DNA from 3 places in the Isoptericola sp. S6320L genome. Region 2 is predicted to be linked to each of the others. Evidence: predicted binding sites of a transcription regulator. Region 2 holds the regulator's gene; each other region holds the start of a gene.
What was found. The regulator LexA, encoded in region 2, represses DNA repair genes until DNA is damaged. The targets are predictions, from matches to a motif close to TCGAACANNTGTTCGA.

Region 1: MWU57_RS09495 (HNH endonuclease signature motif containing protein) is a predicted target of LexA. The motif match lies at 4,193-4,208, and genes of this name have one in related genera.
Region 3: uvrA (excinuclease ABC subunit UvrA) is a predicted target of LexA. The motif match lies at 5,394-5,409, and genes of this name have one in related genera.

The regions. Positions count from the first base shown of each region.
Region 1 is NZ_JALKAT010000013.1:15,636-25,831, reverse strand. It holds gene hemB (porphobilinogen synthase) at 1-762, opposite strand, end outside; gene MWU57_RS09505 (uroporphyrinogen-III synthase) at 759-1,544, opposite strand; gene hemC (hydroxymethylbilane synthase) at 1,541-2,623, opposite strand; gene MWU57_RS09495 (HNH endonuclease signature motif containing protein) at 2,716-4,173, opposite strand; gene MWU57_RS09490 (methylglyoxal synthase) at 4,309-4,755, shown strand; gene MWU57_RS09485 (hypothetical protein) at 4,892-5,584, shown strand; gene MWU57_RS09480 (spermidine synthase) at 5,664-6,374, shown strand; gene MWU57_RS09475 (NAD(P)/FAD-dependent oxidoreductase) at 6,361-7,809, opposite strand; gene hemE (uroporphyrinogen decarboxylase) at 7,806-8,921, opposite strand; gene MWU57_RS09465 (glutamyl-tRNA reductase) at 8,971-10,196, shown strand, end outside.
Region 2 is NZ_JALKAT010000007.1:82,329-92,524, forward strand. It holds gene MWU57_RS06255 (AAA family ATPase) at 1-1,131, shown strand, start outside; gene serA (phosphoglycerate dehydrogenase) at 1,174-2,412, shown strand; gene MWU57_RS06265 (DUF5302 domain-containing protein) at 2,490-2,672, opposite strand; gene nrdR (transcriptional regulator NrdR) at 2,721-3,236, opposite strand; gene MWU57_RS06275 (LysM peptidoglycan-binding domain-containing protein) at 3,327-3,704, opposite strand; gene lexA (transcriptional repressor LexA) at 3,937-4,707, shown strand; gene MWU57_RS06285 (L-lactate dehydrogenase) at 4,761-5,720, opposite strand; gene MWU57_RS06290 (ATP-dependent DNA helicase) at 5,753-7,804, opposite strand; gene hflX (GTPase HflX) at 7,896-9,440, opposite strand; gene MWU57_RS06300 (class I SAM-dependent methyltransferase) at 9,513-10,127, shown strand; gene MWU57_RS06305 (hypothetical protein) at 10,135-10,196, opposite strand, start outside.
Region 3 is NZ_JALKAT010000002.1:78,845-89,040, reverse strand. It holds gene uvrB (excinuclease ABC subunit UvrB) at 1-1,585, shown strand, start outside; gene MWU57_RS01910 (VOC family protein) at 1,661-2,089, shown strand; gene MWU57_RS01905 (TerC family protein) at 2,287-3,291, shown strand; gene MWU57_RS01900 (TerC family protein) at 3,288-4,331, shown strand; gene MWU57_RS01895 (hypothetical protein) at 4,377-5,000, shown strand; gene MWU57_RS01890 (YciI family protein) at 5,028-5,324, opposite strand; gene uvrA (excinuclease ABC subunit UvrA) at 5,439-8,402, shown strand; gene MWU57_RS01880 (OsmC family protein) at 8,420-8,929, shown strand; gene uvrC (excinuclease ABC subunit UvrC) at 8,972-10,196, shown strand, end outside.

The DNA of each region.
Region 1 (10,196 bases), on a different contig from region 2:
GGCCAGGTCCAGGTCGGCCTCGCGCAGTCCCTCGCGGGCGTTGGCGGCGTCCATCTGGTAGGTCCGCCGGTCGCCCTGCAGCGCCGAGTCGACGGCCTCGCGGAACGGACCGTAGAACGGGCTGGCGTACTTGGCGCTGTAGGCGAGGATCGACACGTGCTCGAACCCGGCGTCGTCGAGCGCGTCGCGGATCGCGGCGACCTGGCCGTCCATCATGCCCGACGGCGAGACGACGTCCGCGCCGGCCCGCGCCTGGGCGACGGCCATCGTCGCGTACCGCTCGAGCGTGGCGTCGTTGTCGACGACGGCCGTGCCGTCGGGGCCGTCCGTGAGGACGCCGCAGTGCCCGTGGTCGGTGAACTCGTCCAGGCAGGTGTCCGCCATGACGACGGGCCCCGGCCTTCCGGTCTCCGACTCGACCGCGGCGACGGCCTCGCGCGCGATACGGATGCCGCGCTGCAGGATCCCGTCGGGCGCCTCGGCCTGGGTGCCGCGGGCGTCACGCACCGCCGGGATGCCGAAGAGCATCACGCCGCCGAGCCCGGCCCGCGCGGCCGCGGTGACGGCGTCGTGCAGGGTGGCCTCGCTGTGCTGCACCTGGCCGGGCATGGAGCTGATCGGGACGGGCGCGGAGATGCCCTCCTTGACGAACAGCGGCAGCACGAGGTCCGCCGCGTGCAGCCGGTGCTCCGCCACGAGGCGGCGCATGCGGGGCGTGGCGCGCAGCCGCCGTGGCCGGTGGACGATCCCCGAGGTGCTCATGGTTCTCCTTCGCAGGCGGTGGTGACGGCGGCGGCGAGCGCCGCGTCGGTGGGACGGTCGGCGACGGCGGCCACGGTCAGCCCGGTCTCGCGCGCCGCCTCGGCGCTGGGTCGGCCGATCGCGACGACGGGCGCGTGCGTGCCGTACTGCGTGGCGATCTCGCGGGCCACGGAGCCGGAGGTCACCACCACGATGTCATAGCGTGCGCCCACCACGTCCGCCGGCAGGTCGCTGCGCACGGTGCGGTAGGCGGTGACGACGTCCGGCGTCCACCCGAGGGTCCGGAGCCCGTCGCGCAGCGTGGGGCGCGCCCGGTCCCCGAGCGGCAGCAGGACCCGGGTGCCGGCCGGATCCGCGGAGGCCGGAGCCGCGGACGACGGAGCAGGGAAGGTGGCGACGAGGCCGTCCGCGGACGCCTCGCCGTCGGGCACCAGGTCGGCCGCGATCCCGGCGTCGGCCAGGGCGCGCACGGTCGCGGGCCCGACGGCGGCCCACCGGACGGGTGCGGCGGCCAGCGTCGCGCTGGTCGCGCCGGTCGGGTGGTGCTGTGCGGCGCTGAGCGCCTCGACCGCGTTGACGCTGGTGATCACGACCCAGGCGTACCGGCCGGCCAGCACGTCGGAGACTGCCGCCGCGAGCGTGGCGCCGTCGTCGGCGGGAGCCCGCTCGATGACGGGCGCGACGGTCACCTCGGCCCCGGCGCGGCGCAGGAGGCCGGCCAGCCCGGCGGCGCGTGCGGGGGATCGGGGCAGCAGGACGGTGCGCCCGGTCAGGTCGGTCACGCCCCCTCCGGGTCGTCCGTCCCGGTGGTGGCCCGGGTGGGCTCCGGCGGAGCGGGCTCGGCCGGGGAGAGGGGCGCCAGCCGGGCAGCGCCGTCGGCCAGGAGCCGCTCGGCGACCCGGACGCCCAGGGCGTAGGCGGCCTCGTCGGCTGTGGTGAGCGTCGCCGTCGGGGCGATCTCGACGCGGGCGGTGTGCTTGAGCTGCTCGGTGCCGTCCAGGGAGGCGACGACGGCGGACAGCACCAGCACTCCGTCCTCCAGCCGGGCGTAGGCACCGATCGGTGCGGCGCAGCCCGCCTCGAGCCGCGCCAGGACGGCGCGCTCGGCGGTGACGGCGAGCCGGGTGGGCCGGTGGTCGAGCTCGGCGAACGCCTCGGCGAGCACGGCGCCGAGCCCCGGGCTGCCCGTCGTGCCGCCGTCGGGCACCAGGTCGGTGCTGCGCGCCTCCACGGCGAGCGCACCCTGGCCGGGCGCGGGGGCGACGACGAGCGGGTCGAGGATCTCGCTGACCACCTCGGTGCGGTGCAGGCGCGCAAGACCGGCGAGGGCGAGCACCACGGCGTCGAGGTCCGGGTCGGGTCCGAGGGCCCGCGCCAGGCGGGTCTCGACGTTGCCCCGGATGTCGACGATCTCGAGGTCGGGACGCGCGGCCTGGAGCTGTGCGGCACGGCGCGGCGAACCGGTCCCGACGCGACCGTTGCGCGGCAGCGTGTCGAGCGTGCGTCCGTCGCGGGCGCAGAGCGCGTCCCGCGGGTCCTCGCGCTCGGGCGTGACGTAGGTCAGCCCGGGCGCGGGGGTGGTCGGCAGGTCCTTGAGGGAGTGCACGGCGACGTCGCAGCGGTCCCCGGCCAGCGCGTCGCGCAGCGCGGTGACGAACACGCCGGTGCCGCCGAGGGAGGCGAGGGAGCCGGTCTTGACGTCGCCCTCGGTCTTGATGCGGACGAGCTCGACCGGGCGGTCCAGGAGCACCTCCAGCCGACGCGCGACGAGCCCGGACTGGGTGGTCGCCAGTGCGCTGCCGCGGGTGCCGAGACGCAGAGGGGCGGGTGCGGGGGTTGTCACCCGTCCATTGTCACGCATGGGCGCGGTGCGGCGTCGAGGGCACGGAGTGACGTGGGACCGAGTGTGAGGGGACCGAGGTTGACGGGGCAGAGGTGCAAGCCAGCGGCGGTTCAGAACGGAGGGTCGCCGGAGCCCACGGACGAGAGGTCGCGTGGCGCCGAGTCGCGTGGCGCTGAGCCGTGCCGACTGGCGACGACGCCGCCGTCCGGGCGGGTGGTGTGGCGTCGACCGGTGGGTGAGGTCCACTCGAGGTTGCCGCCGGGTGCCGGACCCTGCCGTGCCGTCCAGCCGGTCTGGTGCTTGAGCACGTGGTGGTGCCGGCACAGGTGGGCCAGGTTGTCCGCCCCGGTGGTGCCGCCGTCGGCCCACGCCGTCGTGTGGTCGAGGTCGGCGCGGACCGCCGGCACCGTGCACCCCGGGAACCGGCAGGTGGCGTCGCGGTGCCTGAGCGTGGCCTTGAGCGCCGACGGGGCCGTGTAGCTCTCCCGTCCCACCGACAGCGGAACGCCCGACTCGGGGTGGGTCAGCACGCGCCGGAGCGACGGCGCGAGGGCGGCGAGCTCGCGGGCCGTGTCCGGTGCGACCGGTACGTGGCCGTCCAGGTCCGCGGGGATGTCGGCGACGCCGAGCAGGGTCAGGACCGGCACGGTCACCGTGACCTGCGGGCGGATGCTCCGCGCGATCGTCGCGATGCCCAGCACGGGGCGCGTGCGGGCCGTACCGGGGGCTGTCCCGGAGTCTCTACCGGGTGCCGTCGCGGGTACCGCGTCGCGGTCCAGGGTGCCGTCGTCGAGCAGCAGCGCGGCCAGGACGTCCGCGCGGCCCTGGGAGACGGTGAGGCTGTCGGTTTCCGCGTGGAGCGCCGTCGCGGTGCGGGTCAGCCGGTCGTACGCCGCATGGGCGAGGGTCACGGGCAGGTGCGCCGTGAGCCAGGCCATCCCGTCGCGGGCGTCGTCGAGGTAGACCGCCCGGTGCTCCGACGCCTTCGCGGACCGGACCTCGACCGGTTCGGGGTGGACGTTGTCGCGTGCGCGCCGCGTGCGGGCGTCCACCTGGGCCGGGGTGCTCGTGGCCAGCGCGGGGGCGACGGAGGACTCGACGCGCCGGGCGTCCGCCGGGTCGAGGTCGGCGAGGTGCCGGGCGAGGCGCGCCGCGTGCGCCCAGGAGCACCGGCCGGCGGCCAGCGCCGCGAACGACCGGGGTGCCTTGCGCCGCAGGGTCTGCGCCTGCTCGCAAAGGCTTCCGGCGGCGTGCTCGCCCAGGCGCAGCGTGGTCCCGACCTCGGCGACGACCGCCCGCCGCACCAGCTCCCGCCGGCGGGACGAGGAGGTCCGCCGCAGGGACGGGTCGTCGGTGTCGAGCACCGCCGACTCGGCGTCCTCGGCCAGGTCGGCGATGTCGGCCAGCAGCGCGGCCCGGCGGCCCTCCAGGGCGTTGATCTCGGCCTGGGCCGCGCTCAGGTCCGCCAACAGCTCGTCCAGGCGTGCGAGCGTCACGTCCCGGCCGGCGGGCCGCCGTCGGGCACCGGAATCTGCCCTGGTGCGGGTGTCGGCGGACCTCGTTGTCATGCACCGAGACTATCAGAAATCGAACACCCGTTCGAGTGTTGCGGAAGGCTGATCGCGCACTCGCTGCCGGTCCGCCCCGCGCGTGGAAGCATGAGGCAGACGGGTGCAGCGCGCGCCCGGGTGAGGAGCGCTCCCATGGACGCGGTTCAGCACAGCATCGCCCTGGTGGCCCACGACAACAAGAAGGTCGAGCTCCTGCGCTGGGCAGAGTTCAACCGGGGGACGCTCTCCGGGCACTCGCTCTGGGCCACGGGGACCACCGGGACGATGCTGGAGTTCGAGCTGGGCCTGCCGGTCCACCGGCTCCTGTCCGGACCGGTGGGCGGTGACCAGCAGATCGGCGCGAAGATCGCCGAGGGCTTCATCGACATGCTGATCTTCTTCTGGGACCCGCTCGAGGCGCAGCCTCACGACCCGGACGTCAAGGCGCTGCTCCGGCTCGCGGCGGTCTGGAACGTGCCCATGGCGTGCAACGTCGCGACGGCGGACATGATGATCTCCTCGCCGATGATGCGCGAGGACTACGCGGCGAGCCGGCCCGTGATCGGCGCGCGGCCCTGGGAGGGCGGCGCCGTCCCGTGACGTGCGGCCACCAGGCTTCATGAGACCTCTCTCACGGTGCTGCCACGGTGGCCTCATGGACCGTCCCTAGCGTGCGAGGCACGAGCCGCACAGCGCATCCCGCGCCCCGCGGCACTCTCACCGGGGAGCACCTGTGATGAAGAACAGGATCTTAGGGACGTTCGCCGCGCTGTGCCTGGCACTGGCGAGCGTCGGCATGGGAGCGGGCGCGGCGCACGCCGACGACGACGACCGGGTCAGCTGCACGGGGTACGCCTCGAAGAACGCGCAGTACCGGGTGACGCTCGCGGAGCGCGACGACGACCGGATGCGGGCGGCCATGCGGGTCGACGCCGCGAAGCCCGGCCAGCGGTGGACCGTCACGGTCTACCGCAACGGCAGCAAGGCCTACCGGATCACCGAGCGGGCGAACCGTCACGGGAACATCAGCGTCGCCAGGACCGTGCGCGGAGACGACGACGACCGGTTCCGGTTCGTCGCCGTCTCGAGCAGCGGCCAGCGGGCCGCGCGCACGGTCGAGCTCGACGACGATCTCGAGTGCCGCAGCGGCAAGGGCTCGAAGGGCAGCAGGTACGGCTACTCGGTCCAGGAGTCGGGCGACGACCGCGTGACGGCGCAGGTTCGTGTCAACGGCCCGACGAAGGGCGCCCGGTGGACCGCCACGTTCTACCGGGACGGCAGCAGGGTCGCCTCGACCACCTCGCGGGCGAACTCGTTCGGCAACGTCACCCTCGGCCGGACGTTCGGCGCGGACGACGACCGGGTCAAGGTGGTGGTGAGGTCCTCCACCGGCGAACGGATCTCGCGCACCGTCGACCTCGACGACTGACGGCCGTCCCGCACGCCTCGCTCCCGGCCGCCCTCGTGGCACGCCGGGGGCGGGGCGACGCCGCGTGAGACGCTGAGCCATGCCGCTGCGCTTCGAAGAGCTCGACTTCCAGACCACGCCGATGGGGGAGATCAGCCTGCGCCGCCGGTACGACCCGGCCGCGCAGCAGGACGTGTACGAGGTCCGGCTCGGCGACGAGTACCTCATGTCCAGCCTGTTCACGGTGGCGGAGCGCGAGCTCGCCACCCTCGCCCTCGCCCGGCTCGACGCACCCGCCGGCGGCCTGCGCGTCCTCGTCGGCGGCCTCGGGCTCGGCTACACGGCGCTCGCGGCGCTGGCCGACCCGCGCGTCGGGGACGTGACCGTCGTCGAGTACTCGGGGCCGGTCCTGGACTGGCACCGGCGCGAGCTGCTGCCGGAGGCCGCGGGGCTCGCCACCGACCCGCGCTGCCGGCTCGTCCAGGACGACTTCTTCCGCCGCGTCCGTGCCGAGCCCGAGGTCCGGTACGACGCGATCCTGCTGGACGTCGACCACAGCCCGCGTCACGTGCTCCACCCGAGCCACGCGGCGTTCTACGCCGCGGACGGGCTGCGGGCGATGTCCCGGCACCTGGCGGACGGGGGCCTCTTCGCCCTCTGGTCGGACGACCCTCCCGACGCCCCGTTCGAGGCCGTGCTCGGCCAGGTGTTCGCCGAGCATTCGGCGCACCCCGTCGACTTCCCCAACCCGATCACCGGTGGTCGCTCCAGCAACACGGTCTACCTGGCCCGCGGCGTCACAGCCCGTTGACCGCCGCCTGGGCGTGCGCCACGATCGCGGCCAGCCCCGTGCCGGCCACCCAGCCGCCCGTCACGGCGAGCCCGGGGACCTGCCCGACGGCGGCGCTCAGCGCCGTGACGTCGGCCCGGTAGGCGGGGGTCGGCGGCGGCAGGGCGCCGTCCCAGCGCTGCAGCAGGTGGTCCTGCACCCGGTCCGCCAGCGGCACGCCCAGGAGCACCGAGGCGTCCCGTGCGGCCTCGTCCGCGGTCGGGGGGACGGTCTCCTCGCCGAGACGCCCGTACGACAGCCGCAGCACGTGCATCCCCGCACCGGCCGCGCTCCGCACCCGGGCGGCGAGCCACGGCCACTTGGCGGTCGAGTGCGTCAGCGCCTTCGCGCGCACGTCCGCGCCGCCGGGAGCCACCAGCATCCCGGACCCGCGGGGCGCGGCGTCCAGCTCCGGGGCGTCCACGAGCAGCGTCGCGAGCCGCACGTCCGCCCCGGCCTCCGGGGCGGGGACGACGTCGGTCCACGGCGAGAGTAGCGGCCCGACGGCGGGTGTGGTCACCACGAGGCGCGGCGCCGTGACGGTGTGCAGCGACCCGCGGCCCCCGGCGACCCCCGCGGCCGTGGCGCGCGAGCGCACGACCCAGCCGCCGTCGTCGGCCCGCTCGATGCCCACGACCTCCTGGCCGAGCCGGAGCGCGGTGTGGATGGGACCGGTCGCGTCCGTGATCGGGGTGTCGGTCCAGATCTCGGCGCTCGCGGCGATCTGCCCGGCGAGCGCCTCGACGACCGCGTGCATCCCGCCGTCGATGCCGCGCACGGCCGAGCCGGCCGGGGCGGCGGCACGCAGCGCCGCGACGGCCCGGGTGAGGGACCCCTCGACGGCGAACCGGTCCTGGAGGCCGGGGGCGACGGACGCCACGGCGAGCCGGTCGAGCGGTGCTGAGTGCACGCCGGTGGCGACCGGGGCGACGAGCCGGTCGGTGGCCCGCGCGCCGAGCCGTGCGCGCACCAGCGTGCCGAGGTCGTCGGCGTCGGCGCCCACGAACCGGGGCAGGACGCGGTCGAGCGAGGCGCGCAGGACGCCGGGCCAGCCGATGGCACGGCGGACGTCGGGTGCCCACGGCACGGCCGGGATGCCGAGCACGCCGGCCCGGGGCAGTGGGAACGCGTGCCCGGCGGCGTACCCCCAGGCGGACAGGGGTGCGGGCTCGACGACGTCGAGGCCCAGCTCCTCCGCGAGCTCGGTGACGGCGGTGCCCCGGGCGGCGAAGGACTCGGCACCGAGGTCGACGGGGACGCGCGGCAGCGACTCGAACGCGCCGCCGCGCACCGGGCCGCCCAGCCGGGTCGACGACTCGAGCACCACCGTGCGCAGCCCGCGCTCGATGAGCGTGCGGGCGGCGACCAGCCCGCCGATCCCGCCGCCGACGACGACGGCGTCGACCTGCTGGCTCACAGCGAGTGGACGAGCTCGACCACGCGCGTGAGCACGGTCGGGTCGGTGGTCGGGGGCACGCCGTGGCCCAGGTTCACCACGTGGCCCGGCGCCCCGGCACCGCGGGCGACGACGTCGCGGACGTGCGCCTCCAGCGCCTCCCAGGGGGCGCCGAGGAGCGCCGGGTCGATGTTGCCCTGCACGGGGACGTCGCCGCCGAGGAGCTCCGTGGCCTCGTCGAGCGGGGTGCGGTAGTCGACCCCCACCGTCGGGTGGCTGATCCCGGCGTCGCGCAGCACGTCGCGCATCGCCGGGAGCAGGTGCCCCGTGGCGGTGCCGAAGTGGATGCCGGGAACCCCCAGCTCCGCCACGTGCCGCAGGGCACGGGTGGACGACGGCGCCACGTGCGCCGTGTAGTCGGCGAGGGACAGCGAACCCGCCCACGAGTCGAAGAGCTGCACGGCGCTGGCGCCGGCCAGGACCTGGGTGCGCAGGAACCGCCCGGTGAGGTCGGCGGTCCACGTGGTCAGCCGGCGCCAGGTCTCCGGGTCGGCGTGCATGAGCGTGCGCGCGGCCAGGTGGTCCCGCGAGGGCCGGCCCTCGACGAGGTAGGCGGCGAGCGTGAACGGCGCGCCGCCGAACCCGATGAGGGGCGTCGAGGCGGAGGCGTCGGACAGCCCGGCGACGGTGCGCTCCACGGCCTGGGCGATCGGCGCGAGGGTCTCGTCGTCGAGGTCGCGCGCGACGAGCTCGTCGATGTCGGCGGCCGTCCGGTAGGGGCGGTCCATGACCGGCCCGACGCCGGAGACGATCTCGACGTCGACGCCGGCCAGCTTGAGCGGCACCACGATGTCGCTGAAGAAGATCGCCGCGTCGACGCCGTGGCGGCGGACGGGCTGCAGCGTGATCTCGGCGGCGAGGTCCGGCCGCAGGCAGGACTCCAGCATCCCGACACCCTGTCGCACCTCGCGGTACTCGGGCAGGGACCGGCCGGCCTGCCGCATGAACCACACGGGCGTCCGTGCCGGGCGATCACCTCGCAGCGCGCTGACCAGCGGGGACGTGGTCGTGCGCCCGTCGGCGAGGGGGTGGGAGGCGGGCAGGTTGCTGACGTTCACCGTGGGGGATGTCACGGTCAACGATTCTGCCCCGTGGGGGCACAGATCATAAAGTGGGGGCACTGTGGTTCTCCTCTCCCTCACCGCGTCCCACCACGAGCTGGACCTCGACGCCCTCGAGCGTCTGTCCACCGGCTCGATGTCCGTGGGCCGTACCGTCGTGGGCACGTGCCGCCCCGTGCAGGGCACCGTGGTCATCTCGACCTGCAACCGGTTCGAGCTCTACCTGGACGTCGACGCCCCCCTCGACGGGGACACGGTCCGCCACGCCACGCGTCACGTCGCCGAGCTCGTCGCCGAGTCCTCGGGGGTGTCCACCGACGTCGCCGCGAGCTCGTTCACGGTGCGCACCGGGTCCGAGGTCACCGAGCACCTCTTCGCGGTGGCCGCCGGCCTGGACTCGATGGTGGTGGGCGAGCGGGAGATCGCCGGGCAGGTGAAGCGGGCGCTCGCGGAGTCCCGGGCCGACGGGACCACGTCCAAGACGCTGGAGCTGCTGTTCCAGACGGCGTCGCGCACGTCCAAGCAGGTCGGGCGGTCGACGGCGCTGGGCGGCGCCGGGCGCTCCCTGGTGGCGGTCGGGCTGGACCTGGCCGGCCGGTCGATGCGCCCGTACCCCGTGGCCCGCGCCGTCATCATCGGCACCGGTGCCTACGCGGGCGCCACCGTCGCGGCGTTGCGCGCCCGGGGGTGCGAGGACATCCGGGTGTACTCGCGGTCCGGGCGGGCGCAGGCGTTCGCGGCGTCGCACGGCACGGGCGCCGTCGGCGTCGACACCGAGTCGCTGGTGGAGGCGCTGGGCGACGCGGACGTCGTGGTGTCCTGCTCGGGGGCGCGGGGCGGCCGCCCTGGTCCGGCGGCGGACGCGGAGGCCTCGCTGGCCTACGTCCTCGACGCGGCCTCCGTGGCCCGTGCCCGGGAGCGCGCCGCCGCACGGGCGGGCGACGAGCCGGAGCCGGACGCCCTGGTGATCCTGGACCTGGCGCTGCACCGTGACGTGGAGCCGTCGGTGGCGGACGTCGAGGGCGTGCTGCTGTACGACCTGGCCTCGCTGACGGCGCACGCCCCGGCCACCGAGCGCGCCGTCGTCGACCAGGCCGGCCGGCTGGTGGCCCAGGCCGCCGCACGGTTCGAGGAGACCCGGCTGGGTCGCGCCGCGGACGCCGCCGTCGTCGGGCTGCTCGACGAGGCGGAGCGCCAGGTCGCCGTCGAGGTGGCGGCCGCCGTGGAACGGCTGGCCGGCGAGCTCGCGCCGCACGGGCAGGAGCCCACCGAGTCGGACCGGGACGA
Region 2 (10,196 bases):
CGGGCCGACCGGGACGTCCGGGTGGCCATCAACCTCGCCTGGTTCCCGCTGACTCCCGAGAAGCTCGTCGCCGACCTGTGGGCCAAGCCGCACCGGCTCGCGGAGGCCGCACCCGAGCTGACCGCGCGGGAGCGGCAGCTGCTGCGCCGCTCGCCCGACGCGCCCTGGACGGAGTCCGACGTCCCGCTCCTCGACGAGGCGGCCGAGCTGCTCGGCGTCGACGACTCCCTGGCCAGGGCCGAGTCGCGCGCCGCGGAGGCGCAGCGCGCCGCCGAGCTGGAGTACGCCCGCTCCGTGCTCGAGTCCACCGGGGCCGGCGGCGGGCTGGTCGACGCCGAGACCCTCGCGGCGCGGTTCGCCGAGTCCGGTCCCGTGCTGACCACGGCCGAGCGCGCCGCAGCCGACCGTTCGTGGACCTACGGCCACGTCGTGGTCGACGAGGCGCAGGAGCTGAGCCCCATGGCGTGGCACGCGATCGTCCGCCGTGTCCCGTCCCGGTCCCTGACGATCGTCGGCGACGTCGCCCAGACCTCGTCCGCAGCGGGTGCGACGTCGTGGCCCGCGGCGCTCGACGCCGTCCTGCGGGACGGCTGGCGGCTGAGCGAGCTCACCGTCAGCTACCGGACGCCGGCCGCCGTCGCCGACTCCGCCCAGCGCGTGGCGACGGCGGCCGGGCTGCCGGTCTCCCCCCTGACCGCCGCCCGCGACCTCCCCGACGCCCTGCACGTCGAGCGGGTCGACGACCCGGTCGTGGCCGCGGCCGCGCGCGCGGCCGACCTCGCGCGCGAGCACGTCTCCCGCGACGGGTCGGGGCGGGTGGCCGTCATCGCCGCGCAGCAGTCGGTCCCGGCGCTGGGCGAGCGGGTGGCCGCTGCGCTCACCGACGCGCTGGGGCCGGCCGAGGCCTCACGGCTCGCCGCCCAGCGCCCCGAGGACGCCCAGGTCGTGGTCACCTCGCCCCGCGAGGCCAAGGGGCTCGAGTACGACGCCGTCGTGCTGGTCGAGCCGGCCGACGTCGCCGCCGGACCGGGGCGATGGGGGGACCTGTACGTGGCCATGACCCGCCCGACCCAGCAGCTCGTCGTGGTGCACGCCCGCCGCCTGCCCGACGGCCTGGTGGACGAAGGATGAGACGGGTTTGTGGGGCGGGGCGCGGTGGCGCACCATAGGTCCGTGCTGCGCGCCCTCCTCCTCGAGAACGTCCATCCTGCTGCCGTCGAGATCCTCCGCGATGCGGGGATCGAGGTCGAGACGCGCTCCGGCGCCCTCGACGAGGCCGAGCTGATCGAGACGCTCGCCGACTTCCAGATCCTCGGGATCCGCTCCAAGACCCAGGTCACCCGTCACGTCCTGGAGTCCGTCCCCGGCCTGCTGGCGGTCGGGACCTTCTCCATCGGGACGAACCAGATCGACCTCGACGCGGCGTCGTCGCACGGCGTCGCCGTGTTCAACGCCCCGTTCTCCAACACCCGCTCCGTCGTGGAGCTGGCGGTCGCGGAGATCATCGCCCTCACCCGTCGCCTCGCGGTGCGGGACAAGGCGCTGCACGACGGCGTCTGGGACAAGACGGCCGAAGGATCCCACGAGGTCCGCGGGCGCACCCTGGGCATCATCGGGTACGGCAACATCGGCTCCCAGCTGTCGGTGCTCGCCGAGAACCTGGGCATGAACGTGGTGTTCTACGACACGGCCGAGAAGCTCGCGCTCGGCAACGCGCGTCGCGTCGAGACGCTGGGCGAGCTGCTCGAGGTCGCCGACGCCGTGACGATCCACGTGGACGGGCGCGCCGGCAACGCCGGGATGTTCACCGGCGACATGTTCGCGCGGATGAAGCCGGGGTCGATCTTCCTCAACCTCTCCCGTGGCTTCGTCGTCGACGTCGAGTCCCTGCGCGAGCACATCCTGTCCGGACACCTCTCCGGCGCGGCCGTCGACGTCTTCCCGACCGAGCCGAAGAAGCGCGGCGACCACTTCGAGTCCCCGTTGCGCGGGCTGGACAACGTCATCCTCACGCCGCACGTCGGCGGATCGACGCTCGAGGCGCAAGAGTCGATCGGCCACTTCGTCGCGAAGAAGCTGCGCGACTACTTCCTGACGGCGTCGACGACCCTCTCGGTCAACCTGCCGAACCTGCAGCTCGAGCACACCGGCGTGGGGCGCATCGCCCTGCTGCACCGCAACGTGCCGGGGGTGCTCGCGGCCGTCAACCAGGTCTTCGCCGACCACGGTGCCAACATCGAGGCCCAGATGCTCGCCACCCGAGGCGACCTCGGGTACGTCGTCACGGACATCTCCGACGTCACCCAGCGCGGCGCCTCGAAGAAGCTCATGGCGATGGACACCACGGTGCGGCTGCGCATCCGCGACGCCTTCGAACGTCCGGAGTTCCCGCCCGGCCCGGCCGCCGGCTGACCGGCCGCCGCACCCGAGCACGACGGAGGGCCTGCACCAGCGCATGGTGCAGGCCCTCCGTCGTGCGGAGCGGCAGCTCAGCCGGACTTGCGCCGGAACATCGGCTGCACGGGACCCGAGGTCTCCGACCCGTGCACGGACCCGGTGTTGCGCTCGGAGTCCGACGTGCGGTGGCGGGCCGCGTTCTTCTTGTCGAGCGCCTCCTTGAACCGGGCCTTGGCCTCGTCACCGGGAGCGGTGGTCCTCTTGTCGTCTGTCATAGGGCTCAGCATGCGCCACCGGGCCTGCGAGCGCGAGGGGATTTCGGATCAGGTGTGCCCTGGGCTCGTCGACTCCGACGATTCACCCGGTGTCGCCCCGGAGCCGGCCTCGCGCTCGGCGCGTTCCGCACGCAGCGAGGTGATCGCGGCGTCGAAGTCGTCCAGCGAGTCGAACGACTGGTAGACCGACGCGAAACGCAGGTAGGCCACCTCGTCGAGCTCCCGCAGCGGCCCGAGGATCGCCAGCCCGATCTCGTAGGCGTCGATCTCCGCGCTGCCCGACCCACGCAACGTCTCCTCCACCCGCTGCGCCAGCAGGGCCAGGTCGTCGGCACTGACCGGCCGGCCCTGGCACGCCTTGCGCACCCCGGAGACGACCTTGTCCCGGCTGAACGGTTCCGTGGCGCCGGAGCGCTTGACGACGGACAGGCTGGCGGTCTCGATCGTGGTGAAGCGCCGCTGGCAGTTCGGGCACTGACGACGACGGCGGATCGACGATCCGTCGTCGGCGGTACGCGAGTCCACCACGCGCGAGTCGGCGTGTCGGCAGAACGGGCAGTGCATCCGGGGTCTCCTGCGGTCGAGGCCGGGCCCGTGCCCGGCTGCCCGACGAAAGTATGCGCCAGCCAGCCCTCGGTGCAACACCGGGTGCGGCTACTCGAGCGGCAGCACCAGCACCTGGCCCGCCCTGAGCTCGGCGCTGCCCAGGCCGTTCAGCTCCCGCAGGGCGGCGACGACGTCGCGCAGGTCCTCCCCCGGCTCCGCCACCGTCCGTGCGTACTGCCACAAGGTCTCCCCCGGAGCCACGGTCTCCAGCCGGACCTCCTGGGCCCGGTCGGGCGGGTTCGCGACGGCGAGGGCACCCCAGGCGACCGCCGGCACCGCCAGGAGCAGGGCCACGAGTCCGACGAGCACGCGGCGACCCCTCGCCGTGAGCCGTAGGCCGCCGAGCCCCAGCACGCCGGCCTCACCACGGCCGAACGGACCGGTGGGACCCGGGTCGGCCTGCGGAACCACTGCGATCGATGCCATTGCGTCGTCCTCTCCCTCGGACCTGTCCCGGACCGGTGTCAGCCGTCTGCGAGACGCTGCGCTCGAACGCCCGTCCGTAGAACGCCTGTTCGTCGAACACCTGTACCCATTGGTACCACGGCACACCGACACGCGTCGAGAGATCTCGAACAAACGTTTGATGTCCGGGGCGATCTGACCTACGCTGACGGGAGCGATGACAGGTTTGTCTGGTTCTTGACGGGAGAGACGCATGACGACGACACGCGAGACCGAAGGCGCCGGGTCCGGTTCGCACGACGGCACGCTCGCGTCCGTCTCCGAGATCTCCGCGGGCCCCGACCGGCTGACGCCGCGCCAGCGTCGGGTCCTGGACACGATCCGCGACTCGGTGGAGAGCCGGGGCTACCCGCCCACGATGCGGGAGATCGGTGAGGCGGTGGGCCTGGCCAGCCCCTCGTCGGTCAAGCACCAGCTCACCACGCTCGAGCGGAAGGGGTACCTGCGCCGCGACCCGAACCGGCCGCGGGCCATGGAGGTCGTCGACCCGGCCGCGGGTGGCGCCGCCGCGACCGTGGCCTCACCCGCCGAGGCGCCGGTCGCGCCGTTGCGTCCGCCGATGCCGGACGGCGCGGAGGACGCGACCCCGACCCCCTCCTACGTCCCGCTGGTCGGCCGCATCGCCGCCGGTGGCCCGATCCTGGCCGAGCAGGTCGTCGAGGACGTCTTCCCGCTCCCCCGCCAGCTGGTGGGCGACGGCGAGCTCTTCCTGCTCAAGGTGGCCGGGGACTCGATGATCGATGCCGCCATCTGTGACGGCGACTGGGTCGTGGTGCGCCGGCAGAACGTCGCGGAGCAGGGCGAGGTCGTCGCCGCGATGCTGGACGGAGAGGCCACGGTCAAGACGTTCAAGCAGTCCGGCGGGCACACCTGGTTGATGCCGCAGAACCCGGCCTACGACCCGATCTCCGGTGACGAGGCACAGGTCCTCGGCCGTGTCGTGGCGGTCCTGCGCAGCCTGTAGTCGGGGCGGCCTCGAGAGGACGCCGGGCTGCTGCGGCCGCGTCGCCGCGGCGGCTACAGGCCGAAGCGCTGCTGCACGGAACGCACGCTCGCCGCCGACGACCGCAGACCGGCCACCTCCTGCTCGGACAGCGGCGTGTCGACGACCGTCGTCGCACCGCGGGAATCCACCAGCGTCGGCAGGGAGAGGCACACGTCGCGGATGCCGTGGAAGTCCTCGATCCGGGTGGAGACGGGCATCACGCGGTGCTCGTCGTTCAGCACCGCCTCCACGATCCTGGTCGCGGCGAGGCCGACGGCGTAGTTCGTGGCACCCTTGCCCGCGATCACGCGATACGCCGACTCGACCACGTCGCGCGCGATCGACCTGCGGGCGTCGTCGTCGAGCGGCGGGCGGCCGGGCAGCGCCTCCCAGTCGAGGAGCGGGACGCCGGCGATGCGCGCCGAGCTCCACAGCGCGATCTCCGAGTCGCCGTGCTCGCCGGCGATGTAGGCGTGCACGTTCGCCGTCGCCACCCCGCAGTGCTGCGCGAGAGCAGCGCGCAGTCGTGACGAGTCGAGCACCGTGCCCGAGCCGAAGACACGCTCGGGCGGCAGGCCGGAGATCTGCTGCGCCGCGTACGTCACCACGTCGACCGGGTTGGTCACCATGAGGAACACGGCGTCCGGCGCGGCCTCGACCAGCCCCGGAAGGATCTCGCGGGTCAGCGAGATGGTGGCCTCGGCAAGGTCCAGGCGCGACTGCCCCGGACGCTGCTTGGCCCCGGCGGTGACCACCACGACGTCCGCGCCGCGGCAGACCTCGACGTCGTCCGAGCCGAGCACCTCGGCCTGGGGGACGAACATCCCACCGTGCTGCAGGTCGAGCACCTCGGCCTCGACCTTGGCCCGGTTGACGTCCAGGAGGGCGACCGTCCGGGCGGAGCCACGGGCGAGCGCGGTGAAGGCGAGGGTGGCACCGACCGCTCCGGCACCGACGACGGCGAGCTTGGTCGTGCTGCGGGGTGCTGTCACCCGGCCAGCGTAGGCGGCACTCCGGCGGTGCGCTATGCGAGCCGCCGGAGCGCCGAACGGACCAGGTCCGCGTCGGTCGTGCGCCAGAAGTCCGGCATCGACCGGGTCAGGAAGGTGCCGTACCGCGCGGTGACGAGACGAGGGTCGAGCACCGCCACGACACCCCTGTCGGAGGTCGACCGGATGAGCCGCCCCGCGCCCTGGGCGAGCAGGAGCGCGGCGTGCGTCGCGGCGACCTGCATGAATCCGTTGCCGCCCGCCTGCTCCACCGCACGGGCGCGAGCAGCCTTCACCGGGTCGTCCGGCCGGGGAAAGGGCACCCGGTCGATGATGACGAGCCGGCAGGCGTCACCCGGGACGTCCACGCCCTGCCACAGCGACAGGGTGCCGAAGAGGCACGTCGCCGGGTCCTGCGCGAACTGCTGCACCAGCGTCGGCAGCTGGTCGTCCCCCTGGCAGAGCACCGGGACGTCCAGCCGCTCACGCATCGCCTCGGCGGCCGCGGTGGCCGCCCGCCGGGACGAGAACAACCCGAGCGTCCGCCCGCCGGCCGCCTCGATCAGCCCCGCGATCTCGTCGAGCTGGGCCTCGGTCGTCGGCTCACGGCCGGGGGCCGGCAGATGCTTGGCGACGTAGCAGATGCCCTGCTTGCGGTAGTCGAACGGGCTGCCCACGTCCAGACCCCGCCACACCGTGTCGTCCTCGCCCGTCGACGCGGCGAGCCCGAGGGACCGGGCCACCGGGTCGAACGTCCCGCCGAGCGCGAGCGTCGCCGAGGTGAGGACGCCGGTCCGGTCGCCGAGGAGCTGGCTGCTGATCAGGCCGGCGACGGCGAGCGGTGCGGCGTGCAACCGGCCCACGCCGTCCCCCCACGGGACGTCGGCCGGCGGTCGCGAGCACCACAGGACGTCGTCGCTCGTGTCCTGCGCCGCCATGCGCTCGGCGACCTCGAAGAGCTGCTGGAGGGCCGACTGCGCCATCTTGAGGCCGGCGTCCGGCTCGGCGCCCTTGTCCGGCTTGAGGTCGCTCAGCAGCGACCGTGCGGCGTCGCGCACCGCCCCGACCGTCGACTGCAGCTCGGCGGGCAGACCCTGCGGATAGCGCTCGGCCGGGACCCGTGCGAGCACCTCCGCCAGCGACCGGGCGGCGGCGTCGAGGTCGTCCGTCAGCGTCCCGCCGTGCTGACGCACGAGGCGGGCGGCGTGCTCCACGGTCCCGCCGGACAGGTCCACCGTCGCGGCCGCCGTGATCCGGTCGACCAGCTCGTGGGCCTCGTCGACCACGAGCACGTCGTGCTCCGGCAGCACGTTGGTGTTGCCCGACGCGGCGATGCCGAGCATCGCGTGGTTGGTCACCACGACGTCGGCCTCGCGGGCGGTGTTGCGCGCCCGCTCGCCGAAGCACTCGTCGATCAGCGGGCACCGCTGCCCCAGGCACTCCAGGGACGTCACCGACACCTGGCGCCATGCCCGGTCGGGCACGCCGGGCACCAGGTCGTCCCGGTCCCCGGTGTCGGTCTCCTGGGCCCACGCGTGCAGACGGCGGACGTGGTCGGCGAGGCGTGCGCCGTCGTCGGAGCGGCCGTGCGACGCCGCGGCGGGGTGCTGCTCGGCGGACGACCCCTCGCCGGGGCCAGGGTCGGCCGGGAGGTCGAACAGCGTCGCACCGTCGACCGGGTACCCGCCGGTGACCTTGTGTCGGCAGAGGTAGTTGTGCCAGCCCTTGAGCAGCGCCACGCGGGGCGGCCGCGGCAGGCGCGGCGCGACGGCATCGGCCACCAGGGGCAGGTCACGCGTGATCACCTGCCGCTGCAGCGCGAGCGTGGCCGTGGACACGACCACCCGCTCGCCGGCCGTGACCGCGTGCCGCACCGCGGGCACCAGGTAGCCGAGGGACTTGCCGGTGCCGGTACCGGCCTGGACGAGGAGGTGCCGACCCGACTCCACGGCACCCGTCACCGCTGCGGCCATCCGGTCCTGACCCTCGCGTCGCGACCCGCCCAGGGCCGCCACGGCGAGGTCGAGCAGCTCGGTGACCTCGGGCGGGTTCTCGGGAGCGTCGGCAGACGCGGCGGACGAGTTCACCGGACGATCCTACGGGCGCACGGCACGCCGCTCCCGCCGGGTCCACAGCCCCGCGGGGCGGGGACGTGGGCCCGGGGCGGTGCGGCGTGGTTCAGAGCGCCACGTCCTCCAGCTCCGCGGCGAGCGCCGCGTCGACGCGGCCCCTCAGTCGCGTGCCGTCCGGGAGGTGTTCCTCACCGACGAGCTCGCCGTTCTCGTGGACCCGGTGGACCAGGTCGCCGCGCGAGTACGGCACGACGATGTCGATCTCGACGGCAGGCCGTGGCAGCGCGTCGGCGATGAGCGCGCGCAGCTCGGCGATGCCCTCGCCCGAGTGCGCCGAGACGACCGCCGTGCGACGTTCCCGGCGCTGCACGCGTCCGACGACCGTGGGATCGGCCACGTCGGCCTTGTTCAGCACCACGACCTCCGGCACGTCGTCCATGCCGGGGATCTCGGCGAGCACCTCGCGGACGGCGTCGATCTGCCCCTCGGGGTCCGGGTGGGAGGCGTCGACGACGTGCAGCAGCAGCGCCGCGTCCCCCACCTCCTCGAGGGTGGACCGGAAGGCCTCGACGAGCTGGTGCGGCAGGTGCCGCACGAACCCGACGGTGTCGGCGTAGGTGAAGACGCTGCCGTCCTCCGTCCGCGATCGGCGCACCGTCGGGTCGAGGGTGGCGAACAGCGCGTTCTCGACGAGCACGCCCGCACCGGTGAGCGCGTTGAGCAGCGACGACTTGCCGGCGTTCGTGTAGCCGGCGATCGCCACGTTGGGGATGGCGTGCCGCTTGCGGTCGTGCCGCTTGGTCTCCCGTGCCGGTGCCATCGCCGCGATCTCGCGACGCAGCTTGGCCATGCGGTTGCGGATGCGGCGGCGGTCGAGCTCGATCTTGGTCTCACCGGGGCCGCGCGAGCCCATGCCGGCGCCGGCTCCACCCACCTGGCCACCGGCCTGGCGGGACATCGACTCGCCCCAGCCGCGCAGGCGCGGCAGGAGGTACTCCAGCTGGGCGAGCTCCACCTGCGCCTTGCCCTCCCGTGACTTGGCGTGCTGGGCGAAGATGTCGAGGATCAGGGCGGTCCGGTCGACCACCTTGACCTTGACGATGTCCTCCAGGCCACGTCGCTGGGAGGGGGCCAGCTCGGTGTCGACCACCACGGTGTCCGCACCGGACGCCGCGACGATCTCGGCCAGCTCGGCCGCCTTGCCGGAGCCGAGGAAGGTGCCGGGGTCGGGCTTGGCGCGCTTCTGCAGCAAGCCGTCGAGCACCTGCGACCCGGCCGTCTCCGCCAGCGCCGCGAGCTCGCGCAGCGAGACGTCGGCCTCGCGCGCCGCGGCCTCCCCGCCGGGGAAGATCCCGACCAGCACCACCTTCTCGAGCCTCAGCTGGCGGTACTCGACCTCGGTGACGTCGTCGAGCTCGGTCGAGAGCCCGGCCACGCGACGCAGCGCGGCCCGCTCGACCAGGTCGAGTTGCTCGCCGTCGTGGGCGGAGTGGACCGTCGTGCCCTCGGCCCGTGCGGTCCCGGCCCGCGCCAGCACCCGCGCGACGACGTCGTTCGCGATCGACTGCGCGTCACGGGACGCGCTCGGCTCGGTGGCTGCGGGTGTCTGCTCGGGATCGGTCGGGATGTGGGTCAAGGTGGTCCTCTCCATGGGGTACGTCGGGTACAACAAGGATCCCACGCGGATTCGTCCCGTCCGAAGGGAATTACGCACGGCTCTACCATGGCCACCGTGAGCGACCACTACTTCACGGCCGAGCCGGCCTCCGACGCCGAACGACGGCTCGTCGCCGTCGATCTCGCGGGCGTCTCCACCCAGGTCGAGGTCGCGGCGGGCATCTTCTCCCCCGGCGGCCTCGACAAGGGCACCCGGGTGCTGCTCGACGAGGTGCCCGCACCGCCCGCCGGCGATCTCCTGGACCTCGGCTGCGGCTGGGGCCCGATCGCCCTGACCATGGCGCGGCGGGCGCCGGGCGCGACGGTCTGGGCCGTCGACGTCAACCTCCGCGCGCTCGACCTGGTGCGCCGCAACGCGGACCGGCTCGGTATCGCCCGGCAGGTGCACGCCGTCACCCCGGACGAGGTGCCCGACGACGTCACGTTCGCCGCGCTCTGGTCGAACCCGCCGATCCGGGTCGGCAAGCAGGCGCTGCACGACATGCTGCGGCGGTGGCTGCCGCGGTTGGCGCCCGGCGGTGCCCCGGGGGGCGGGTGGATGGTCGTCCAGAAGAACCTCGGCTCGGACTCCATGGCCCGCTGGATCCAGGCCGACCTCGGCCTGCCGACGCAGCGCGCGACGTCGTCCAAGGGGTTCCGCGTCCTGCACGTGACGCGCTGAGGCCGACTCAGCCCGCGAAGGCCGGGTATCCCGCCGGCTCCGCCTCGCTGCCCCACGTGCGGGACGCCC
Region 3 (10,196 bases), on a different contig from region 2:
CGTCGACCGCGACGAGATGCTGCGCAAGTTCGTGCAGATGCAGTACTCGCGCAACGACATGGCGTTCACCCGCGGGACGTTCCGCGTGCGTGGCGACACCGTGGAGATCATCCCGGTGTACGAGGAGCTGGCCGTGCGCATCGAGATGTTCGGCGACGAGATCGAGTCGATCCAGACGCTGCACCCCCTCACGGGTGACGTGATCCGTACGGAACAGAGCGTGTACCTCTTCCCGGCGACGCACTACGTGGCGGGTCCGGAGCGGATGGAGCGCGCGATCGGCAGCATCGAGGCAGAGCTCGAGACGCGCCTGGCCGAGCTGGAGCAGCAGAACAAGCTGCTCGAGGCTCAGCGGCTGCGGATGCGCACCAGCTACGACATCGAGATGATGCGCTCGATCGGGACCTGCAACGGCATCGAGAACTACTCACGTCACATCGACGGCCGCGAGGGGGGTACCCCGCCGAACACGCTGCTCGACTACTTCCCCGAGGACTTCCTGCTCGTCATCGACGAGTCGCACGTGACCGTCCCGCAGATCGGGGCGATGTTCGAGGGCGACATGTCGCGCAAGCGGTCGCTGGTGGACCACGGGTTCCGCCTTCCCAGCGCCATGGACAACCGGCCGCTGCGCTGGGAGGAGTTCGTGGAACGCATCGGGCAGACGGTCTACCTCTCGGCGACCCCCGGCGACTACGAGCTGTCGATGTCCGACGGCGTCGTCGAGCAGATCATCCGGCCCACCGGCCTCGTCGACCCGGAGGTGGTGGTCAAGCCCACGACCGGCCAGATCGACGACCTGCTGGGCGAGATCCGCGACCGCGTGGAGCGCAACGAGCGGGTGCTGGTCACGACCCTGACCAAGAAGATGGCCGAGGACCTCACCGACTACCTGCTGGGCAAGGACGTGCGGGTGCGCTACCTGCACTCCGAGGTCGACACCCTGCGCCGCGTCGAGCTGCTCCGTGAGCTGCGCATGGGGGAGTACGACGTGCTGGTGGGCATCAACCTCCTGCGCGAGGGCCTGGACCTGCCGGAGGTCTCGCTGGTGGCGATCCTCGACGCCGACAAGGAGGGCTTCCTGCGCTCCGAGCGCTCCCTGATCCAGACGATCGGCCGCGCCGCCCGCAACGTCACCGGTCAGGTGCACATGTACGCCGACAAGATCACCCCGGCGATGCGGTTCGCGCTCGACGAGACCGACCGACGTCGGGAGAAGCAGAAGGCCTACAACGCCGAGCGGGGGATCGACCCCCAGCCGTTGCGCAAGCGGATCGCGGACGTCACGGACATGCTGGCCCGGGAGGACATCGACACGGCCGAGCTGCTGGCGGGAGGCTACCGCCGGGCAGCAGGGGACAGCCGCGGCAAGGCGCCCGTGCCCGGATCGCCGAAGGAGGCCTCGACGTCGGGCAACCGCCTGGCCGGGCTGGCGGGCGACGAGCTCGCCGAGCTGATCCAGGAGCTCAGCGACCAGATGCACGCCGCCGCCGCCGAGCTGCAGTTCGAGGTGGCGGCACGCCTGCGCGACGAGATCGGCGGGCTCAAGAAGGAGCTGCGCCAGATGCGGGCGGCCACGGGCTGACGCCGGGGGCCCGGGGCGTGCCCGCGCCCCGGACCCCGGGCCGCCCGCCCACCCACCGGACCGGAGGAGCTCAACATGGCGACGACCTTTCAGGTGACCTTCGACGCAGCCGACCCGAGAGCGCTCGGTGAGTTCTGGTGTGCCGCGCTGGGCTACGAGCGGGACGCGCCCCCGGCCGGGTTCGCCACGTGGGAGGAGGCTCTGACGGCATGGGGCGTGCCGCCGGAGCGGTGGAACAGCAAGAACGCCGTGAGCGACCCGGCCGGCGTGGGTCCGCGGATCTTCATCCAGCAGGTGCCGGAGCCCAAGATGGGCAAGAACCGGGTGCATCTCGACCTGAACGTCAGCGGAGGACGGGCGGATCACGAGCGCCTCGTGGTGCTGCAGGCCGAGGCCGAGCGGCTCACCGCCCTGGGTGCGACGGTCCTCACCGAGGGCGCCGAGCTCGGGGACGTCTGGATCGTCATGCAGGACCCGGAGGGCAACGAGTTCTGCCTCCAGTGAGCGGCCGTCGGCAGCGTGGCGTGCCGGCGACCGAACCGGCCTCGTGCCGTATGCTGGTCGATCGTTGGAGGGGAGTATCTCCCAAGTGGTGAGGCCGTCAGTACGACCGGCGTCGGTGCCGGTTCGGTCTCACCCACCCGGAACGACGGGTGAGAGAGACCTCCGGTGCCTCGTCCTGCGTACCGGAAGGATCTGTCATGGATGTCCCCGTCTGGGTCTGGCTCGTCACGATCGCCGCGATCCTCGCGATGCTCGCCGTCGACTACCTCGGTCACGTGCGCACGCCGCACGCGCCGACCCTGAAGGAGTCGGCATGGTGGTCGCTCGCCTACGTGGCGGTGGCCGTCGCGTTCGGGGCGATAGTGTTCGCGGGCTGGGGAAGCCAGTACGGCGGTGAGTACTTCGCCGGCTACATCACCGAGAAGTCGCTGAGCGTCGACAACCTCTTCGTCTTCGTGCTGATCATGACGAGCTTCCGCGTGCCGCGGGAGCACCAGCAGCGCGTGCTCCTGATCGGCATCACGATCGCGCTCGTGCTGCGGACCGTCTTCATCCTCGCCGGGGCGGCGCTCATCGCGAACTTCGCCTGGATCTTCTACGTGTTCGGCGCGTTCCTCGTGTGGACCGCGATCGCCCAGGCCCGTGCCGGCACCTCGCACGACGAGGAGTTCACCGAGAACGCCGTGCTGCGGCTGACCCGGCGAGTGTTCCGCACGACCGACGACTACGTCGACCACCGGATGACCGTCCGCATCGACGGCAAGCGGTACATCACGCCGATGCTCATCGTGATGGTCGCCATCGGCAGCGCCGACCTGCTCTTCGCCGTCGACTCGATCCCGGCGATCTTCGGGCTGACCCAGGAGACGTTCCTCGTCTTCGCGGCCAACGCCTTCTCGCTGCTCGGCCTGCGCCAGCTCTACTTCCTCGTCGACGGTCTGCTGGACCGGCTCGTGTTCCTCAACTACGGGCTGGCCGCGATCCTCGGCTTCATCGGCGTGAAGCTGATCATCCACGCCCTGCACACCAACGAGCTCCCGTTCGTCAACGGCGGCCAGCACGTCGAGGCGATCCCCGAGATCCCCACGAGCTACTCGCTGACGTTCATCGTGGTGGTGCTCGCCGTCACCACCGTCGCGTCCCTGGCGAAGACGCGCCGCGACCAGCGCGTCGGCGTCGCGGCCGCGAAGGGTGACGAATGACCCACGAGCTGCCGGTGCTGTTCGAGGTCGTGGCGCTCGCCGCGATCGCGCTGCTGCTGGTCGCAGACCTGGCGATCGTCGGGCGCCGGCCGCACGTGCCGTCGATGAAGGAGAGCGGCATCTGGGTCGCGGTCTACGTGAGCCTGGCGGTCGTCTTCGGCCTCGTCGTGCTGGCCGTCGGAGGCGCCGCACCGGCAGGCGAGTTCTACGCCGGCTGGCTGACCGAGTACTCGCTCAGCATCGACAACCTGTTCATCTTCGTCATCATCATGTCGCGGTTCGCGGTGCCGCGGGAGCACCAGCAGAAGGTGCTGATGGTGGGCATCATCATCGCGCTCGTGCTCAGGGCGGGCTTCATCCTCGCGGGCGCCGCGCTGATCGCGGAGTTCCTGGCCGTCTTCTACCTGTTCGGGGCGTTCCTGCTCTACACGGCCGTCAAGCTGCTGGCCGGCGACGACGACGAGGAGTACAAGGAGAACGTCGCGATCCGTCTCCTGCGCCGGGTCCTGCCGGTCGCGGACGCCTACGACGGCGCCAAGGTCCGCACGGTCGTCGACGGCAGGCGTCTGTGGACCCCGATGCTCGTCGTGTTCGTCGCGATCGGCACCACCGACCTGCTGTTCGCCCTGGACTCGATCCCGGCGATCTTCGGTCTGACGAAGGACCCGTTCATCGTCTTCACCACGAACGTCTTCGCGCTCATGGGCCTGCGTCAGCTCTACTTCCTGCTCGGCGGGCTCCTGGAGCGGCTCGTCTACCTGCCCGTGGCGCTCTCGGTGATCCTGGGCTTCATCGGGGTGAAGCTGATCATGGAGGCCATGCACGGCAACACGTTGCCCTTCGTCAACGGCGGGCAGCCGATCGAGTGGGTGCCCGAGGTGCCGATCTGGCTGTCGCTGCTCGTCATCGTCGGCTCGCTCGCCGTCGCGACGGTGGCCAGCCTGATCAGGACCCGACGGACCCCGACGGTCCCTGCGCAGGTCCCGGTCGAGGTGGCCTCGGCGGCGTCGCCCGACGACGGCGGGCGAGACCTGCACTGACCTGGTGCGGCATACTGGGCCGTCGTCGCCGAAGAGGAGCCCACCGTGTCCGACAGCTCGAGCCTGCACCAGCCGCCGCCCGAGGGTGCGGACGGACCGCCGCCGGCCGACGGCAGGCCCCTGCCGGCGTACGGCCGGTACCTGCCGTCGGCCGGGTCCGGCGCCCCGTCGCCGTCTCCCTGGTCCGAGCACCCCGCGCCGGAAGGTCCCCCGCGCCCCCTGCGCATCGCCGTCTCGCTGATGTGGGTCGGCGCGGTGCTGAGCCTGCTCGGTGCCGTCGTCGCGTATTTCATGGTCGACACGGTGAACACGCTGGTGGCACAGGAGCTCGCCGCCCAGGGGATGCAGGAGCTGGCCACGCCGGAGTTCCTGGCCATGCTGGAGGGCATGATCGTGGTGGGGCTCGTCGCCGGCGGAGCGATCTCTGCCGGCCTCTGGGCCTGGATGGCGGTCAAGAACCGGCAGGGCAGGCCGTGGGCCCGCGTGCTGGGCACGGTCCTTGCCGCGGTGTACGTCGTCAACTACGTGTCCGGCCTGGCTCAGGCCGGCGCGACGCCCCAGGCGGTGCTGGGAGTCCTGCAGGTGGGCCTCGTCGTCACGACCGTCGCGCTGATGTGGCAGCGCGCCTCCTCGGACTACTACGCCACGAGGTCCGCCGCGCGCCGTTGAGCGTGCAGGCGCCCGCGGTCGTGAGCGTCAGGCCGCGAACCCGCCGATGACGGGCACCCACGCACGCACGCCGACCGCGGCGACGAGCCCCTCGCGGCGGAACGGGTCGGTGTCGAGCAGCTCCGTCGCCGCCGTCGCCGACGGGGCGCGCACGACGATGAGGGCGCCGTCCGGCTCCTGGTCCGTGGCGGGCAGGGGCCCCGAGACCAGCACGGCCCCCTCGGCGCACAGCGCCTGCAGGTGGTCACGGTGCGCAGGGCGGACGCGGTCCCGAGCGGAGGCGCTGCCCGGTGCGTAGACGTAGGTGACGGCATAGACGTTCATGGCGCCATCCAAGCATCCCGGGACGGTCGGCGGCCGAGGTGTCCGCCGTACCACCACGAGGACGTGACATGGAACACCTGTACGAATGTCGGTGGTGGGCCGTAGGATGCTGCGGTGAGCAATCGCCTCGTCGTCTCCGGTGCCCGCGAGCACAACCTGCGCAACGTCGACCTCGACCTGCCGCGGGACTCGCTCATCGTCTTCACCGGTCTGAGCGGCTCGGGAAAGTCGTCGCTCGCCTTCGACACCATCTTCGCCGAGGGCCAGCGGCGCTACGTCGAGTCGCTGTCCGCCTACGCCCGCCAGTTCCTCGGCCAGATGGACAAGCCGGACGTCGACTTCATCGAGGGGCTGAGCCCCGCGGTCTCGATCGACCAGAAGTCGACCAACCGCAACCCGCGTTCCACGGTCGGCACGATCACCGAGGTCTACGACTACCTCCGCCTGCTCTTCTCGCGCGCCGGCACCCAGCACTGCCCGGTGTGCGACGAGCCGGTCCAGGCGCAGACGCCGCAGCAGATCGTGGACAAGATCCTCGACCTGCCGGAGGGCACCCGGTACCAGGTGCTCGCACCGGTGGTGCGCGGGCGCAAGGGCGAGTACGCCGAACTCTTCGCCGAGCTGCAGACGCAGGGTTTCTCCCGGGCGCGGGTCGACGGTGACGTCGTCCAGCTCAGCAGCCCGCCCGCGCTGGAGAAGAAGGTCAAGCACGACATCGAGGTGGTCGTCGACCGGTTGGTCGCGCGTGACGGCGTGCAGCGCAGGCTGACCGACTCCGTGGAGACGGCGCTGGGACTGGCGGGTGGACTGGTGATGATCGACCTGGTCGACGTCACCGACGACGCCGGTGAGGAGAACGGACTGCCCGGTCTGCTGAAGTACTCCGAGAAGCGTTCCTGCCCCAACGACCACCCGCTGAGCCTCGACGAGATCGAGCCGCGGACCTTCTCGTTCAACGCGCCGTACGGCGCGTGCCCGGAGTGCACCGGCATCGGCTTCCGCCTGGAGGTCGACCCCGAGCTGATCGTGCCGGACCACGAGCGGACGCTGCGCGAGGGCGCGGTCGCACCGTGGTCGCAGACCTCCTCCGAGTACTTCGAGCGCGTCCTCGGGGCGCTCGCCGAGGAGATGAAGTTCTCGATGGACGTCCCGTGGCGAGCGTTGCCGCAGCGGGCTCGGGACGCCGTCCTGCACGGGCGCAACCACCAGGTGCACGTGAAGTACCGCAACCGGTGGGGCCGCGAACGCCAGTACTCGACGGGGTTCGAGGGCGCGGTGACCTTCATCGAGCGCCGGCACGCCGAGACCGAGTCGGACTGGTCCAAGGAGCGGTACGAGGCCTACATGCGTGAGGTCCCGTGCCCGGAGTGCCACGGCGCGCGCCTCAAGCCGGAGGTCCTCGCGGTCAAGGTGGGCTCGAAGTCGATCTGGGACGTGTGCCGGCTGCCGATCGGCGACGCCAAGGAGTACCTGGACGCGCTCGAGCTCGGTGCGCGCGAGACGGCGATCGCGGGCGAGGTGCTCAAGGAGATCCACGCGCGGCTCGGCTTCCTGCTCGACGTCGGGCTGCACTACCTGACCCTGGAGCGGGCGGCGGGGACGCTGTCGGGCGGGGAGGCGCAGCGCATCCGCCTGGCGACCCAGATCGGCTCGGGCCTGGTGGGCGTCCTGTACGTGCTCGACGAGCCCAGCATCGGCCTGCACCAGCGCGACAACCGCCGACTCATCGACACCCTCACCCGGCTCCGTGACCTCGGCAACACCTTGATCGTCGTCGAGCACGACGAGGACACGATCCGCGCGGCGGACTGGATCGTCGACGTCGGGCCCGGCGCGGGCGAGCACGGCGGCGCGGTGGTGCACTCCGGCGACTACGCGGGGCTGCTGGAGTCGGAGGGCTCGATGACGGGTGCCTACCTGTCCGGCCGGCGGAGCATCGCGCTGCCCGCCGCGCGCCGCGGGGTGGACCCCGCGCGCCAGGTCTCCGTGGTGGGTGCGCGGGAGAACAACCTGCGCGACATCGACGTGTCGTTCCCGCTGGGGGTGCTCACGGCGGTCACGGGCGTCTCGGGCTCCGGCAAGTCGACCCTCGTGAACTCGATCCTGCACACGGTGCTGGCCAACGAGCTCAACGGTGCCCGGCAGGTCCCCGGGCGGCACACGCGCGTGACCGGCACCGAGCAGCTGGACAAGGTCGTGCACGTCGACCAGGGGCCGATCGGCCGGACGCCCCGCTCGAACCCCGCGACCTACACGGGGGTGTGGGACCGGGTGCGCAAGATCTTCGCCGAGACGGAGGAGGCCAAGGTCCGTGGCTACGGGCCGGGCCGGTTCTCCTTCAACGTCAAGGGCGGCCGGTGCGAGGCCTGCTCGGGCGACGGCACGCTGAAGATCGAGATGAACTTCCTCCCGGACGTCTACGTGCCGTGCGAGGTGTGCCACGGCGCGCGGTACAACCGCGAGACGCTCGAGGTCCACTTCAAGGGCAAGACGGTCGCCGACGTGCTCGCCATGCCCATCGAGGAGGCCGCCGAGTTCTTCGCGGCGTTCCCCGCGATCTCGCGGCACCTGTCCACGCTGGTGGACGTCGGGCTCGGGTACGTGCGCCTCGGGCAGCCGGCGCCGACCCTCTCCGGGGGCGAGGCGCAGCGGGTCAAGCTCGCGAGCGAGCTGCAGAAGCGGTCGACGGGCCGCACCGTGTACGTGCTGGACGAGCCCACGACAGGTCTGCACTTCGAGGACATCCGCAAGCTGCTGGGCGTCCTGCAGTCGCTGGCGGACAAGGGCAACACGGTGCTCGTGATCGAGCACAACCTCGACGTCATCAAGAGCGCCGACTGGGTGGTCGACATGGGGCCGGAGGGCGGCTCGGGCGGCGGCATGGTCGTGGCGCAGGGCACGCCCGAGCAGGTCGCCGAGGTCGAGGCGAGCCACACGGGGCGGTACCTCGCCGAGGTGCTCGCGGCGCACCCGGACGTTCCCGTCGAGCCGCCGGCGGCATCGGCCACCGCCTCGCCGGCACCCACCGGACGCAAGAGCACCAAGAAGGCGCGAGCCACCAAGCGCGACGCCGCCTGAGCCTCTACGGTGTGGCCATGGGAGCCCACCACGAGTACTCCGTCGCCGTCCGTTGGCCCGCTGCCGAGGTCGTGCCGGGCGGCGCCGACGCGGTGACGTCGTCGTACACCGCGTACACACGCGACCACGACGTCGTGCTGCCCGGTCGCCCGGTGCTGCCCGGATCGGCGGACCCGAGCTTCCGCGGCGACCCGGACCGCTTCAGCCCCGAGGACCTGTTCGTGGCCAGCCTGTCGCAGTGCCACATGCTGTGGTTCCTGCACCTGGCGGCCGAGAGCGGGCTCGCGGTGCGGGAGTACACCGACGACGCGACCGGGACGATGCGGGTCGAGGCTCGTGGCGAGGGCCAGTTCACGGACGTGACGCTGCGGCCGCGGGTGGTCGTGGAACCGGGGGAGCGGGCCACCGACGAGCACGTCGAGGCTCTGCACCACCGTGCGCACGCCCTGTGCTTCCTGTCCCGGAGCGTCAACTTCAGCGTGCTCGTCGAGCCGGCACCGCTGCACCTGGCGGACGCCGCCGCCTGAGCGGTTCCCGCGATGTCGGTGCCCTGACCTAACCTGGGGCCCATGGCCGACCCTGCGACATATCGACCTCGGCCGGGAGAGATCCCGACCTCGCCGGGCGTGTACCGGTTCCGTGACGCCCACGGCCGCGTGATCTACGTCGGCAAGGCGAAGAACCTGCGTCAGCGGCTGTCCAGCTACTTCCAGGACGTCGCCAACCTGCACCACCGCACGCAGCAGATGGTCACCACGGCCGCCTCGGTCGAGTGGACGGTCGTCGGCACGGAGGTGGAGGCCCTCGCCCTGGAGTACTCCTGGATCAAGGAGTACGACCCCCGGTTCAACGTCAAGTACCGCGACGACAAGTCGTATCCCTACCTCGCGGTCACGATGGGTGACGAGATTCCTCGGGCGCAGGTGATGCGCGGGGCGAAGCGCCCCGGCACGCGCTACTTCGGTCCCTACGGTCACGCGTGGGCGATCCGCGAGACGCTCGACCTCCTGCTGCGGGTCTTCCCGGTGCGGACCTGCTCGGCCGGGGTGTACCGGCGGGCGCAGCAGTCGGGCCGCCCGTGCCTGCTCGGCTACATCGACAAGTGCGCCGCGCCCTGCGTCGGGCGGATCAGCCCTGAGGACCACCACGACCTGGCGCGTGACCTGTGCGACTTCATGGCGGGCGACACGGCCCGCTTCGTGCGCCGGCTCGAGCAGGAGATGTCCGACGCCGCCGCGAACCTCGAGTACGAGCAGGCGGCCCGGCTGCGCGACGACCTGGCGGCCCTGCGGCGCGTGACGGAGAAGAACGCCGTCGTGCTCTCCGACGCGACCGACGCCGACGTCTTCGCCATGGTCGGCGACGAGCTGGAGGCGGCGGTCCAGGTGTTCCACGTCCGCGGCGGCCGGATCCGGGGTCAGCGCGGCTGGGTGGTCGAGAAGGTCGAGGACGCCACGGACGCCGAGCTGGTGGAGCACCTGCTCCAGCAGGTCTACGGAGCGGTCGACGACGCGCGCGACCCCGACGCGTCCGAGCGTGAGGCACGGGCCGTGGCGCGCGACGCCGTGCCCCGGGAGGTGCTCGTGCCCGTCCTCCCCGCGGACCTCGAGCAGGTCACGGCCTGGCTGGCCGGTCTGCGGGGAGCCCGGGTCGACGTCCGGGTGCCGCAGCGCGGCGACAAGCGCGAGCTCGCCGAGACCGTCCGCAAGAACGCCGAGCAGGCGCTCGCGCTGCACCGGACGCGGCGCGCCGGCGACCTCACGACCCGCAGCCAGGCGCTGGCCGAGCTCCAGG